DNA from 2 places in the Streptomyces sp. NPDC091972 genome. Region 2 is predicted to be linked to the other one. Evidence: riboswitches for the same ligand, from Rfam matches in the RefSeq annotation. Region 2 holds a riboswitch; the other holds the start of a gene.

Region 1 (7,161 bases), on a different contig from region 2:
CGCCGGGCGCGACGTCGGTCACCCCCTCGCCGACCGACTCCACGACACCGGCGGCCTCGTGACCGAGGAGGAACGGGAAGTCGTCGTTGATCCCGCCCTGCTTGTAGTGCAGGTCGGTGTGGCAGACCCCGCAGGCCTGCACCTGGACGACGGCCTCCCCGGGTCCCGGATCCGGCACCACGATCGTCTCCACCCGCACCGGCTCGTCCTTGCCGGGTGCGATCACTCCGCGTACCTCCTGCGCCATGGCCTGACCCCTTCCGTCGCCCGGTGCACGTCCCTCCGACCCTACGCGTGACTGATCAGTAACGGCACCGGTTCCCGCGCGGAGGGGTACCCCCGGGGAGTACGCCGTGCCATGGGGCCGCCGGACGAGCCCGGGGTCCTGCCGGCACACGAAGGCGATGATCGCGCAGCCGGGCCGGTCGAGGGCCGCCGTCGCGGTCACGGCGCCCGAGCCGCCGGGCTCTGTGTCGGAGCGCGGACGTAGCCTGAGGGCTCCGCACGCCCGCGAGGTCCGAAGGAGCGCCGTGAGCAGCACCGAGACGCAGACCGGGCCGCCGACCTGGCGGCTGCTCCTCGGATACGTACGGCCGCACCGCTGGGCCCTGGCGGCGGGTGCCGTGCTCTCGCTCCTGACGGGGGCGACCGGTCTGCTGCTGCCGCTGGTGGCCCGGGAGTTGATCGACGACCTGTCCCACGACCGCACGATCACCGGTGCGTTGGTCGTCATGTCGGGTCTCGTGATCGCCAACGCGGCGGTGGGGGCGCTGGGTTCGTACGTGCTGCGGCGCACCGCGGAGTCGGTGGTGCTGGGGGCGCGGCGCGCGCTGTCGTCGTACCTGCTGCGGTTGCGCGTCACGGCCGTGGACCGCACCGAGCCCGGGGATCTGATGGCCCGGATCACCTCGGACACCACCCTGCTGCGCGAGGTCACCACCGACTCGCTCGTGGGCCTCGGGACAGGCGGGCTCACGCTGGTGGCGACCGTGGCGATGATGGGCCTGGTGGATCCGGTGCTGCTGGGCGTCACGCTGGCGGTGATCCTGGCCGCGGGCACGGTCCTCGGGGTGATCGTGCCGCGCATCAACCGGGCCAGCCGGCAGGCCCAGGACGCCGTCGGCGTGATGGGGGCCGCACTGGAACGCATCCTCGGCGCGCTGCGCACGGTGAAGGCGTCCGGCGCCGAGCACCGGGAGGAGCGGACACTGCACGCGGCGGCCGAGGAGTCCTGGCGGCAGAGTGTGCGGGCCGCCAAGTGGTCGGCGGCGGCCGGCAATACAGCGGGGCTCGCCATGCAGATCGCGTTCATCACGGTGCTCGCGGTGGGCGGCGCGCGGGTCGCCACGGGGGCCATCGACGTCGGCACGCTGGTCGCGTTCCTGCTGTACGTGTTCTATCTGATGTCGCCGATCCAGCAGGTCGTGGGGGCGGTCACGCAGTACCAGACCGGGGCCGCGGCGCTCGCCCGTGTCCAGGAGGCGCTGCGGCTGCCCGCCGAACCGGTCGCGCCGCCCGCGCCGTTGCCCGCGGACGGGGCCGCGCCGGCCTCCGTCTCCTTCACGGACGTGCGGTTCCGTTACGCCGAGGATCTGCCGTACGTCCATCACGGGGTGACGTTCGATGTGCCCGCGCGCGGGATGACGGCGTTCGTCGGGCCGTCGGGAGCGGGGAAGACGACGGTGTTCTCGCTGATCGAGCGGTTCTACGATCCCGACGCCGGGGTGGTGACGCTGGACGGGCGGGACCTCGCCGAGTGGGACCTGCCGCAACTGCGGTCAGCGATCGGGTACGTGGAGCAGGACGCGCCCGTGCTGTCCGGGTCGCTGCGGGAGAACCTGCTGCTCGGGAACCCTGAGGCGGACGAGGATGCGGTGGCGCGCGTGCTCGGCACGACCCGGCTGGACGGCCTGGTGGCCCGGCTGCCCGGCGGGCTGGAGACGTTGGTCGGGCATCGGGGGACCAAGCTGTCCGGCGGGGAGCGGCAGCGGGTGGCGATCGCCCGGGCGCTGCTGCGGCGGCCCCGGCTGTTGCTGCTGGACGAGGCCACCTCTCAGTTGGACGCGGTGAACGAGGCGGCCCTGCGGGACACGGTGGCGGAGGTGGCGCGCACGACCACGGTGCTGGTCGTCGCGCACCGGCTGTCCACGGTGACGATGGCGGACCGGATCGTGGTCATGGACGCGGGGCGCGTCCGCGCGGTGGGGACGCATCGGGAACTGGTCGACGGGGACCCCCTGTACGCGGAACTCGCGGCGACCCAGTTCCTCGCCACGGCCAGGTGAGCAGGCGGGCGGATCCCGGCGGGCAGGGGCGGCTGGAGGGGCCGGGGGGCGGACATGCGTCGAGGGCCGCCCGGCGATCCGGGTGGCCCTCGGTGTTCGTCGCGAAGGTCAGTGGACGGCCGGCACCAGCCCGGTGACGGGGGCGACGAGGCCGGTGACCTGGCCGAGCTGGTTCAGGTCGTTGACCCGGTTGAGTCCGGCGAGCTGCCGGGAGACCGGCGGGATCTCGTCCCGGTGCTCCGCGGGGATGTCGCTCGACGCGAGCGAGTCGAGCACGGCGATCGGGTTGAGCCCGGCGTCCGAGGCGGCCGCGTCGGCCGCGTTCGCGAGGGGGGCGGTGAGGCCGGTGACGCCGACGGCGAGACCGACGGCGGCAACGATACGTCGAGTTGAGATCATGTTGTCAGCAACGCCGCCGGACCCCTGCCGGACACGGCCGGCCGAAGCTCCTCACCCGTCAGGCGGAGCGCCCGGTCTGCGCTTGCCGTGGCCGCCGGGACGGAGGAGTCTCGAAGAAACAGGCCCTGCGCGGCCCGTTGCTCGTCGGGTCGCGGCCCTCGAAGGAGGTCACCATGGGCACCGCGGCAAGCTCCGGCTTCACCAGCGAAACCCTCCGCAGCGGCATCGAAGGAAACTCAGCGGCGAATCTTCTGTCGCTCTACGCGGACGACGCCGAGATACGCGTCGTGGACCGCAACAGCCAGCCCAGCCACCCCAAGGTGGTGCACGGCAGGGACGAGATCGGCGCGATGCTCGACGACGTCTACAGCCGTGACATGACGCACAAGCTGGAACAGTGCGTCGTCGACGGCGATCACGTCGCCTTCAGCGAGTCCTGCCTGTACTCCGACGGGGTACGCGTCCTCTCCGAGTCGATGCTGACGCTCCGGGACGGCAAGATCGTCGAACAGACCATGATCCAGGCCTGGGACGAGTAACGGGAGGGCACCGAGGGACCGGATCACACCCCGGCCGACGACCACCCGGCCGGCCGACCACCACCCGCCAGACCCGGCCCCTTCCGACGCGGCCCGGCGAGGACCTGGCCCGGGAGATCGCCCGCCGGATCGAGGCGATCGGCGCCGAGCACGTCCTCGCCCGGGCGGTGGGCCTCCTGACCGGGCCCGGTCCGACGGCACCGCCGCGGGAGTGCGGGTCCCGGCCGTCGTACCGCGTCCGTTAATGTCATGTCCGGACCGTGACTGGCGCTGAGGTGGAGCACCACCGGGGAGCGGTCCGCACACTCGATGCCGTGCGCCTGGGCGATTCCTTCGATCGGCTCAGGAGTGGATCATGTCCCAGGCACGGCTCATGTCGGGCACCGCGCTCGCCCGGCGCATCGTCGAGGAGACCGCGAAGCGAGCGGCCGACGTCACCTCGCGCACCGGAAAGGCGCCCTGTCTCGCCACGGTCGTGGTCGGCGCGGACCCCGCCTCCGTCACCTACGTCCGGATGAAGCGCAACCGCTGCCGCGCGGCCGGTATCGATTCGCGGCACGTGGAGCTGCCGGCAACCACCACCACCGAGGAACTGGTCGGCACGCTGCGCGCCCTCTCGGACGACCCCGGCGTGCACGGCATCCTGCTCCAGCACCCGATGGGCCCGCACATCGACGAGCGGGCCGCGTTCGAGGCGATCGCCCCGGAGAAGGACGTCGACGGGGTCACCTTCGCCTCCTTCGCGACGATGAGCTTCGGCCTGCCGGGGTTCGTGTCGTGCACCCCCGGCGGGATCATGCGACTCCTCGACGAGTACGGCGTCGATCCGGCCGGCAAGCGGGCCGTGGTCGTGGGCCGCAGCGCGATCCTCGGCAAGCCGGCCGGGATGCTGCTGCTCGCCCGGGACGCCACGGTGACCTACTGCCACTCCCGTACGGCGGACCTGTCGGCGGCCGTACGGGAGGCGGACATCGTGGTCGCCGCGGTGGGCCGGCCCCGGCTGATCCGCGGCCAGGACATCAAGCCCGGCGCGGTCGTCGTCGACGCCGGTTACAACGCGGGCAACGTCGGTGACGTCGACTTCGACTCCGCGGTGGAGCGGGCCTCGCTGATCACACCGGTGCCGGGCGGGGTCGGTCCGATGACCATCGCCACGCTGCTGGAACAGACGGTCCGGGCAGCGGAGACGGCCGCACGGCAGAGCACCACGGGCGGGTGAACCGGCCGATGCGAAGGGGTCGTTCGCGCCGGGCGGTGCGGTCCGGCGCCATACTGTCGGGCGTGCGAGTAGCGATCATGACAGCGGGTTCCCGGGGTGACGTGGCCCCCTTCACCGGGCTGGGACACGCTCTGGCGCGGGCCGGGCACCAGGTCACGCTGGTCACCCACGGCCGCTTCGGACCGCTCGCCGCGCAGGCAGGCATCGGCTTCCACGCCCTGCCCGTCGACCCCCGCGCCGAGCTGGAGTCCTCGCGCGGGCGAGCCCTGCATCGCAGCACGACCGGCGTGGGCAAGCTGGTGCGGGTGGTCTCCATGGCACGGGAACTGGCCGTGGAGATGGTCGACGACCTGGTGGCCGCCGCCCGGGCGAGCGACGCGCTGCTCCTGTCCGGCTCGGTGGCACCACTCGGTCACGCCGTCGCCGAGGGCCTGCGGCTGCCGAGTCTCGGCCTCAATCTCCAGCCCCTCGCCCCCACCCGGGAGTTCGCGCCGCCCATGCCGGCCACCGGCTCCTGGGGCCGCCTGGGCAACCGGGTCGCCGGGCTGGGCCTGAACCTGGCCGTGGAACAGGTCTTCGCGGCGGCCCTCCCCCCGCTCCGGGCCCGTCTCGGCCTGCCCCGCACGAGCGCCGCCGCGGCACTGCGCACCCGTGAACGACGGGGCTGGCCGGTCCTGCACGGCTTCAGCCCACAGGTGGTGGCCCGGCCCCGCGACTGGCGGGCCGGACTCGACGTGACGGGCTACTGGTGGCCGTACGACGGCGGCGCGCCGCTCCCCGACGACCTGCTGCGGTTCCTCGAGGCAGGCCCGCCGCCGGTGTTCGTGGGCCTGGGCAGCGCGACCGTGCCCGACCCCGCGCGGGTCAGCTCCGAGGTCGTGCGGGCGTTGCGCCGGGCCGGTCTGCGCGGAGTGGTCCAGCGCGGCTGGGCGGGCCTGTCGGTGACGGGCGACGACATGCTGACCGTCGACGAGGTGCCGCACTCCGCGCTCTTCCCTCGGACGGCGGCGGTGGTCCACCACGCGGGCGCGGGCACGACCGCGGCGGGCCTGCGCGCCGGGGTGCCGGCGGTACCGGTGCCGGTCCAGTTCGACGAGAGCTTCTGGGCGGCGCGGCTGGTGGCGCTGGGCGTGGCTCCGCATGCCCTGCCGCTGCGGCACCTCAGCGCCGACACGCTGGAGGCGGCCCTGCTCCGGGTCACGCGCGAGGCGGAGTTCCGGGAGCGGGCGCGGGAGCTCGGGGCGCGCATCCGTGCGGAGGACGGTGTGACGCCGGTGCTGGAGGCGGTGGACAGGCTCTGACGCGCCGGTCCGCCGCGCCGGGTCGCTGGTCCGAGCGTCCCGGGCGCCGCCCCGAGGTGGACGACCTGCCCTGGGGCACCCCGAAGGGCTGCCGGTCTCAGCAGAACTCCCCGTCGTAGTCGTCCTCGACGACCACCGCCCCAGGGCGTGCCCGGCCGGCCGGCGCCCGCGGCCGCGAGGGGCGCCGGGTCACGCCGGTCGGGTACCGATGGGCGGGCGGGACGACGGCCGCGCCGGCCCGCTCACTCCGCGCCCGGGTCCCACCCGGGCGGCCGCAGGATTCCCAGCAGCTGGCGGACCAGTTCCTCCACCACCTCGTCCAGGGTCGCGTCCACCCACCCGGCGTTCCAGTCGTGCAGCAGGCCGTTGACACTGCCGATGAACCCGGTCGCCGCGAGCCGGTAGTCCCGTCGGACCGCCTCTCCCCGCGCCACGGCCCGGTTCGCCTCGGCGCAGACCAGGTCGACCCAGTGCGCCCGGCGGGCCAGCCGCTGTTCCTCCAGCCGCGCGCTGACGCCGATGATCTCCACGAACGTGATCCGGACCCGGCGGGGATCGGACGTGACGTTCGCCGCGTACGCGCGGAAGATCGCGGCCGCGCGCTCGGCGAGCGGCAGGTGGTCCGCGTCGGCCACCGCCGCCACCACGGCCGCCGTCGCCCAGTCGTTGACCTCCAGGTGCAGCGCGGCCAGGACGTCCTCGAGGGTGCGGAACTCCTCGTAGAACTGGCGGGTGGAGAGGCCCGCGGCCTCGCTGAGGGCCGCGACGGTGGTGGCGCGGTAACCGGGCGCGTCCCCGAAGAGCTGGAGCGCCGCGTCCAGGAAACGGCGGCGCCGCTCGGCCTGCCGCTCCGCGGCCGTCTTGCCGCCGTAGCGACCGGTCGGGGCCGTGAGCCTGCCCGTCACCGAACCTCCCACCCGGGCCGGAGCGTCCGGCCTCCCGTATGAGCGCCAATTTTGTCGTGTACGCAGTCTTGTGGAGAAGGACCCCCCTTCCTTACTTTGCAGTAAGTTGACTGTGAAAGCACGCGTCTTCAGTTTCGCCGTCTTGGCATGCCCCCGTCATGAGCCGCCCAGAGGGAGACCTGTCATGCCTGTTCTCAAGCCCCGGCATCTGTGTGCCATGGCCGCCGCCGTCGTCCTGACCGTCACCGCCCCCGCGACCGTCGCCTCCGCCGCGGACACCGCCGCCCTGCGCGAGGTGCTGTTCGTGGGCAACAACTGGGACGGCACCGCCGACGTCATCAAGTCCTCCGGCGACCTGACGAAGGTCGGCCGGATCAACGTCGTCCCCGACAAGGACGCGCGGATGGCGGAGATCAACGCCGACCCCATCAAGTGGATCTACTTCATGGCCATCCGCAACAGCGTCGGCGAGGGACACGACCAGTTCGTCGACGACATGTACTCCACGCCGGA
Region 2 (7,161 bases):
GCGAGCTGGGCGTGCTCGGGGACGTGGCTCTGGACGAAGAGCGTGCAGCGCTCCGGGTCGAGGCCCGCGGCGAGGAGCTGGGCCGCGGCCAGGCGGGTGTTGGCCGTGAGCTCCTTCGGGTCCTGCGGAATCGTGATCGCGTGCAGGTCGACGACCATGTAGAACGCGTCGTGGGACTCCTGCAGGGCCACCCACTGGCGGACGGCGCCGAGGTAGTTGCCGAGGTGGAACGAGCCTGCGGTGGGCTGGATTCCGGAGAGCACACGGGGTCGATCAGAGGCCATGCGCACCATTCTCTCAGGTGTCGGGGGCCGATCCGGAACCAGTCGGAAACAGATGTGCCACGGGTGGGAACCGATTCGGTCCGGGCGGTGTACCCATCATGTGAGGACGCGGGAGGGGGGCCGCATCGTCGATGAGGCCGCGGTGATCGCACGCGTACGCGCCGGAGAGCCGGAGGCGTACGCGGAGCTGGTGCGGGCCCATACGGGCCTGGCCCTGCGAGCGGCCGCGGCGCTCGGGGCGGGTGCGGACGCGGAGGACGTGGTGCAGCAGGCCTTCGTCAAGGCGTACTGCTCGCTGGGCCGCTTCAAGGAGGGCTCGGCGTTCAAGCCGTGGTTCATGTCCATCGTGGCCAATGAGACGAGGAACACAGTGCGCACGGCCGCCCGGCGGCGCACGCTCGTCGGCCGCGAGGCGGCCCTCGTGGAGGCCGAGCCGCTGATACCGGAGTCGGCGGACCCCGCGACGGCGGCCGTGGAGATAGAGCGCCGCGCCGCGCTGGGAGCCGCGCTGAGGAAGCTGAGCGAGGAGCACCGCCTGGTCGTCACCTACCGCTATCTGCTGGAGATGGACGAGTCCGAGACGGCCCAGGCCCTGGGCTGGCCCCGGGGGACGGTGAAGTCCCGGCTGAACCGCGCGCTGCGCAAGCTCGGCAAGCTGCTGCCCGAGTTCGAGCCCCGGGAAGGGGGTGATGAGCGTGAGTGAGTCCTACGGCGGTGAGGGCCCCGGCAAGGCGGCCCGGGAGCGGGCGTCCGGGCTGCCCGAGGAGCTGCGGGCGCTCGGGCGCTCGCTGGACGCTCCGGGGGCGGACGGGGCCGAGTCGATGGTGGAGCGGGTCCTGGAGCAGATACTCGCCGAGCGGCTGCCGGTCCCCGCGGCCCGGGCGGCGGGGCCCGGTGAGCGGCTGCGGGCGGTGCGGCGGTGGACGCGGGCGCGGTGGCGTTCGCTGGCCGCGGCCCTGTGCGGGCTGCTGACGGTGCTCGCGCTCACGCCTCCGGTGCGGGCGGCGGTCCTGGACTGGTTCGACTTCGGCGGGGTCGAGGTGCGGTACGACCCGTCGGCGGTCCCCTCGCCGGGCGCGCAGGTCCCCGGCTGCGGGCGCTCGCTCTCTTTGGCGCAGGCCGAGCGGCGGGCGGGGTTCGAGCCTCTGGTGCCGGCCGCGCTCGGGACGCCGGACGCGGTGACGGTGACGGCCGAGCCGCGGGGGCGGTCGCTGGTGAGCCTGTGCTGGCGGGAGCGGGGGCGCACGGTCCGGCTGGACGAGTACCCGGCGCGGCTGGACATCGGCTTCGCCAAGAGGGTGCGGGAGCAGCCGGAGTGGCTCTCGCTGCACGGGGACGACCCGGATTCCGGGGCGGTCGACGACACGGCTCTGTGGTTCCCGCGGTCCCACCTGCTGAGTTTCTGGCTGGTGGACGCGTCCGGCTCCTACACCCGCGAGAAGCGGACCGCCGGACCGACGCTGCTGTGGATGCACCGGTCGGACGTCCTGGACGGGCCGGATGTGACGCTGCGGCTGGAGGGGGTCGCGTCGAAGGCGCGGGCGGTGGAGATCGCGCAGTCTCTCGGCGGGCCGCGGGGCGAGGGCGCCGGGAAGTCCTCGGACTAGTGCCGGCGAGTGGGAACCCCGCCGGGCCGGGCGGTGTACCTGAAGTGACACGCGGCTCGCGGACGGGCCGCACGGGGATCTTCTGTTGGGGGTCGGCATGAGGAGCAGCACGGGTGGACTGAGGGGCCGTTGTCGGGAACTGGCGGCGGGGGCGGGTGTGTTGACGGCTGTGCTCGCCGTGTCGGTGTGGGGTGCGCCGTCCGCGTCGGCGGGCGGGCCGACGAGCGTGCTGGTGGTCTCACCGGAAAGCGCGGAGACGGCGTCGCTGTACCGCTCCGACGAGGAGTACGGCGAGCTGGAGCGGCTGCTCGGTCCTTCGAGCGCGGGCACCCGCACCAAGCCGCCCGAGGCGAATCTGCTCGCCGCCCGGCAGATCAACGTCACATGGATGGCGCACGACGTCTCACCGTGGCGGCTGGACCAGGTCTTTCCGCTGGCCGACGGGGACCAGGTGTGGATACACACCGCGGCGAACGTTCCGGAGACGGTGAGCGGTTATTGGCACCGCACGAAGAACCCCGCCCGACTGCGGGCCCTGCTGGCGGACTTGGGAGTGATGGGCAAGGCGTCCGGCGAGGGCCACGCCGTCTTTCCCGCCCCTGCGGAGGAGGAGCCGGCGAGCGACGTGCAGGCGGGGGACACGGAGGCGTCCGGGATCCCCTCCTCCGCCGCGGACGCCGGCACCGGGTGGTGGTGGGCGTTTCCGGGCCTGGCTGCCGGGGCGGTCCTGGCGTGGCTTCTGCGGCCGTTCGCGCCGCGGAAGCCGTGGGAGCGGCTGCGCGGGGAGCCGGGGCCGCGCCAGGAACTGCGCGATGTGTGACGAAAGGACGTGCTCGCGAGCTTGAGGAAGGGAGGCCGAGTCGATCGAGGGGGATGACAGTGCGGAGCAGACTCGCATTACTCGGGCGCACACCACGCAGGTCGCTCGCGGTGTTCGCACCGTTGGTCGCGGCGGTGACCGTGCTCGCGGCGCCTGCGGCGGGTGCGGCGACACCGCCGACCGGGCGGGCGGGTCTGGACAGGCCCGACCTGGCCATGGTCGTCACCGGTCACTCGGGGCGGGCGCGGGCCGTGGGTGCCGACGAGCCGTACTTCACGCGGCTGTGGCAGCTCCTGCAGCCGACGTACACGGGCACGGAGCGGGTGTCGGGCGCGTGGGAGGAGGGCCGCTATCCGGCGGTGCGGTTCACCGTGCTGTGGGGACTGACGGGGGTCGGCGGCTGGCCCCGGACGGATTCGGCGCCCGGTGGTGATGTGGTGGTGGCGCGGGAGGACCAACTGTTCCTCGCCGGGGATGGCACACCGTGGGTGCGTTCGGATCCGGCGCCGGAGCGGGAGGACGACGACATCCGCTGGCACCGGGCCCCGCGGGAGGTCTACGCCCGGCTCGACCGGGTGGGCCTTGCCGGCGGTGCCGGAGGAGGACCGGGCGCGGAGGCCGAGCGGCCGGAGGGCCCGGACCACGGCGTGTGGTGGGCGGTGCCGGGGCTCGTCGTGGGATTCGCGGCGGGGATCGGCGGCACGCGACTGATACGCCGCGCGGCGGTCGGGCCGGGAGCCGGACCGCCGCGGGACGAACCACGACAGGAACTCATCGATCTCTAGAAGTCACCGGTCCAGGAGCCACCGGTCCTTGACAACTCAAGAGAGGACGCGGGTCAGCCGAGGTCGACCTCCGGGTACAACGGGAAGCCCGCCACGAGGTCGGTGGCGCGGTGGGAGATCTCCTCGGCGACCTTCGGGTCGAGGACGTGCTGGGCCTTGGAGGGGGCGCCCTTGCTGGTGGTGCCGGGCTCCGTGGTGGTGAGGACGCGGTCGATGAGACCGGCGACCTCGTCCATCTCGGCGGTGCCGAGGCCCCGGGTGGTCAGGGCGGGGGTGCCGATGCGGATGCCGGAGGTGTACCAGGCGCCGTTGGGGTCGGCCGGGATGGCGTTGCGGTTGGTGACGATGCCCGACTCCAGCAGGGCCGCCTCGGCCTGGCGGCCGGTGAGGCCGTAGGAGGAGGCCACGTCGATCAGGTTGAGGTGGTTGTCGGTGCCGCCGGTGACCAGGGTGGCGCCCCGGCGCATCAGGCCCTCCGCGAGGGCGCGGGAGTTGTCGACGATCCGCTGGGCGTAGTCCTGGAAGGAGGGCTGCCGGGCCTCGGCGAGGGCGACGGCCTTGGCGGCCATGACGTGCGGGAGGGGGCCGCCGAGGACCATCGGGCAGCCGCGGTCGACCTGGTCCTTGAGGGAGTCGTCGCACAGCACCATGCCGCCGCGCGGGCCGCGCAGGGACTTGTGGGTGGTGGTGGTGACGATCTGGGCGTGCGGCACCGGGTCGAAGTCGCCGGTGAGGACCTTGCCGGCGACGAGACCGGCGAAGTGGGCCATGTCGACCATGAGCGTGGCGCCGACCTCGTCGGCGATCTCGCGCATGATCCGGAAGTTCACCAGCCGCGGGTAGGCCGAGTAGCCGGCGACGATGATCAGCGGCTTGAACTCACGGGCCGAGGCGCGCAGCGCGTCGTAGTCGACGAGGCCGGTGGCGGGGTCGGTGCCGTAGGAGCGCTGGTCGAACATCTTGCCGGAGATGTTGGGGCGGAAGCCGTGGGTGAGGTGGCCGCCGGCGTCCAGGGACATGCCGAGCATGCGCTGGTTGCCGAAGGCCTGGCGGAGCTCGGCCCAGTCGGCGTCGGAGAGGTCGTTGACCTGACGGACGCCGGCCTTCTCCAGGGCGGGGACCTCGACGCGCTGGGCGAGGACGGACCAGAAGGCGACGAGGTTGGCGTCGATGCCGGAGTGGGGCTGAACGTAGGCGTGGCGGGCGCCGAAGAGTTCCTTGGCGTGCTCGGCGGCCAGGGACTCGACGGTGTCGACGTTGCGGCAGCCGGCGTAGAAGCGGCGGCCGACGGTGCCCTCGGCGTACTTGTCGCTGAACCAGTTGCCCATCGCGAGGAGGGTGGCCGGGGAGGCGTAGTTCTCGGAGGCGATCAGCTTGAGCATCTCGCGCTGGTCGTGGACCTCCTGGCCGATGGCGTCGGCGACGCGCGGCTCGACGGCGCGGATCACGTCGAGGGCGGCGCGGAAGGCCGTGGACTCGGGGGACAGGGGCTGCTGCTCTGACATGGCGGCCTCCGGGCTGCGTGGCTTGAAGCGGTCACGGTTCACGGTTCGGCCCAGGCGCACGGCACTTGGTCACTCACAGGCCGCTCCCTGATGGTCCGTCCCATCCCAGCGCGCCAGTCACGGCCTGTCGGTCAGCCTACCGGGCACGTCGGAGGGCACCTGTGCGGCGTCCACCATGCGAGCGACGGCTTCGAGGCCGGGCCGCGGGGTCCGGTCCTCGAAGCCGTGGCGCGGTGGAGGTCAGAACAGGGTGTCGGCGAGGCGGTCGACCTGGTCGGCGTCCGAGGCCCAGCAGTAGAGCATCACCTCGTCGGCACCGATGCCGAAGTAGGCGTCGACGGTCTCCCGGATCTGCCGCGGTGTGGTGAGCAAGCCGGCCTCCATGTACGCGACGTGGCCGCTGAAGGCGTAGTAGTCGCGCAGGTTGCGAAGGGCCCGTTCCTGGGTGCTGTCCGGGCCGAGAACGACGTTCGCCTGGGCGACCAGGCGGGGGCGGCCGGGCCGGTCGTGCTTCTGCCAGGCGGTTTCGACGTCGCGGAACAGGTTGGACATGAACGAGGGCGGCAGCGCGGCGCCGAGGAAGCCGTCGCCGAAGCGGCCGACCCGGTCGAGGGCTGCGGGGGCGAAGCCGCCGAACAGGACCTCGGGGCCGCCCGGGGTGGCGGGAGCGGGTCCGACGGGGCCGACGCCCTCTCCGTACGGCTCGCCCGACCAGGCGCGGCGCAGCAGGGTCAGCTGCTCGTCGAGGCGACGGCCCCGGCGGTGCAGGTCGATACCGGCGGCGAGGCAGTCGTCCTCGCGGCCTCCGATCCCGATGCCGAGCGTGAAGCGACCCCCTGAGAGGCGGTCGAGGGTCGCGGTCTGCTTGGCGAGCAGGGCCGTGTTGTGGAGGGGCGCGAGCAGCACCTCGGTCTGGACGCGGATGCGGGAGGTGGCACCGGCGAGGGTCGCCAGGGTGACGAGGGGCTCGGGGTTGTCGTAGACGAGGCGGTCGAGCAGGCCGAGGGTGCGGAAGGGGCCTGCGTCGGCGCGCCGGGCCCAGGTGAGCAGTTCGGCGGGGTCGTCGATGGGGAGGCCGAGGCCGATGTTCATGGGAGAGTCCTCCGGAGGGCATACGGGATCCGCCGGTCGGCCGGATCCTGTGCCGCCCCTCCGTGGTGCCACGCGCTGTGCGCGGACCTGCTCCCGTTCTGCGGCGATGGTTCAAGAGAGCGTGTGCGTCAGAGTGCGGTGACCGTAGCGCGGGTGGGCGGGACGCGACAACGCGTTTTTTGTGGGGGCCGCCGGAGGGGGCGGGTGGCGCGGCGCGGGGTGCCCTGCCGGACCGGAAACCCGACTCGCCCCGACGCCTGACACAACCGCCAGGTCATGGCGCCGGGGGCCCGCAAGACGCGCGGTTCGACTCAGCCGCAGCCGGAAGACGCCCCGGCTCCCCCAGCTCCCCGCCCCCCGGACCTTCGCCCTTCGCCCTCCGCCTCAAAGAATCACGTGCGGCAAGAAGCGGGCGTACTCGTCCGTGATCAGGCCGGCGGACTCGCGGATGCCGAGGCCGGCCGGTTCGTCCTGCACGACCCAGGCGCCGAGGACGACGTGGTTGCCGTCGAAGTCGGGGAGGGGGGCGAGTTCCTGGTAGCAGCACGGCTCCTCGCGGGGGACCGCACCGGTGCCGGGTGCGTGGACCGTCACCCCGGCGCCCTCGCGGCCGAGCAGGGGCTTGGCGACGTAGCCGGTCGTGGCGGCCAGGTGCCGGGGGCCGTCGAGGTAGGCGGGGAGGAGGTTGGGGTGGTCGGGGTACAGCTCCCAGAGGATCGCGAGGAGGGCCTTGTTGCTCAGGAGCATCTTCCAGGCGGGTTCGATCCACAGGGTGCTGCCGGTGCCGCCGCCGTTGTCGAGGGTGTCGAGGACGTGGCCGGCGAAGCGGTCCGTGGTGAGCCACTCCCAGGGGTAGAGCTTGAAGCAGCTGCGGATGAAGCGGAGCTGGTTGTCGACGAAGCGTCCGGAGAGGGGGTCCCAGCCGATCTCCTCCATGGAGATCCAGTCGGTGTCCAGGCCGGCCTGCTCGGCGGTCTCCTTGAGATAGGCGACCGTCATGAGGTCCTCGCCGAGTTCGTCGGCCGAGGAGTGCGCGAAGTAGAGCGGGCTGCCGGGCGGCAGGAGGGC

What was found. Region 2 has a riboswitch for ZMP and ZTP ahead of ACIQJT_RS29260 (glycine hydroxymethyltransferase). Riboswitches for the same ligand answer to the same signal wherever they lie in the genome.
Region 1: linked by a shared signal. The riboswitch ahead of ACIQJT_RS03610 (bifunctional 5,10-methylenetetrahydrofolate dehydrogenase/5,10-methenyltetrahydrofolate cyclohydrolase) and the one ahead of ACIQJT_RS29260 (glycine hydroxymethyltransferase) in region 2 are both predicted to bind ZMP and ZTP.

The regions. Positions count from the first base shown of each region.
Region 1 is NZ_JBIVSV010000001.1:761,565-768,725, reverse strand. It holds gene ACIQJT_RS03630 (S-(hydroxymethyl)mycothiol dehydrogenase) at 1-247, opposite strand, end outside; gene ACIQJT_RS03625 (ABC transporter ATP-binding protein) at 531-2,285, shown strand; gene ACIQJT_RS03620 (hypothetical protein) at 2,394-2,684, opposite strand; gene ACIQJT_RS03615 (nuclear transport factor 2 family protein) at 2,858-3,223, shown strand; ZMP/ZTP riboswitch at 3,474-3,556, shown strand; gene ACIQJT_RS03610 (bifunctional 5,10-methylenetetrahydrofolate dehydrogenase/5,10-methenyltetrahydrofolate cyclohydrolase) at 3,579-4,442, shown strand; gene ACIQJT_RS03605 (glycosyltransferase) at 4,520-5,743, shown strand; gene ACIQJT_RS03600 (TetR/AcrR family transcriptional regulator) at 5,986-6,648, opposite strand; gene ACIQJT_RS03595 (YncE family protein) at 6,833-7,161, shown strand, end outside.
Region 2 is NZ_JBIVSV010000011.1:93,442-100,602, forward strand. It holds gene trpS (tryptophan--tRNA ligase) at 1-284, opposite strand, end outside; gene ACIQJT_RS29240 (RNA polymerase sigma factor) at 427-987, shown strand; gene ACIQJT_RS29245 (hypothetical protein) at 974-1,891, shown strand; gene ACIQJT_RS29250 (hypothetical protein) at 2,049-2,711, shown strand; gene ACIQJT_RS29255 (hypothetical protein) at 2,852-3,496, shown strand; gene ACIQJT_RS29260 (glycine hydroxymethyltransferase) at 3,550-5,001, opposite strand; ZMP/ZTP riboswitch at 5,043-5,132, opposite strand; gene ACIQJT_RS29265 (LLM class flavin-dependent oxidoreductase) at 5,242-6,093, opposite strand; gene ACIQJT_RS29270 (glutathionylspermidine synthase family protein) at 6,478-7,161, opposite strand, start outside.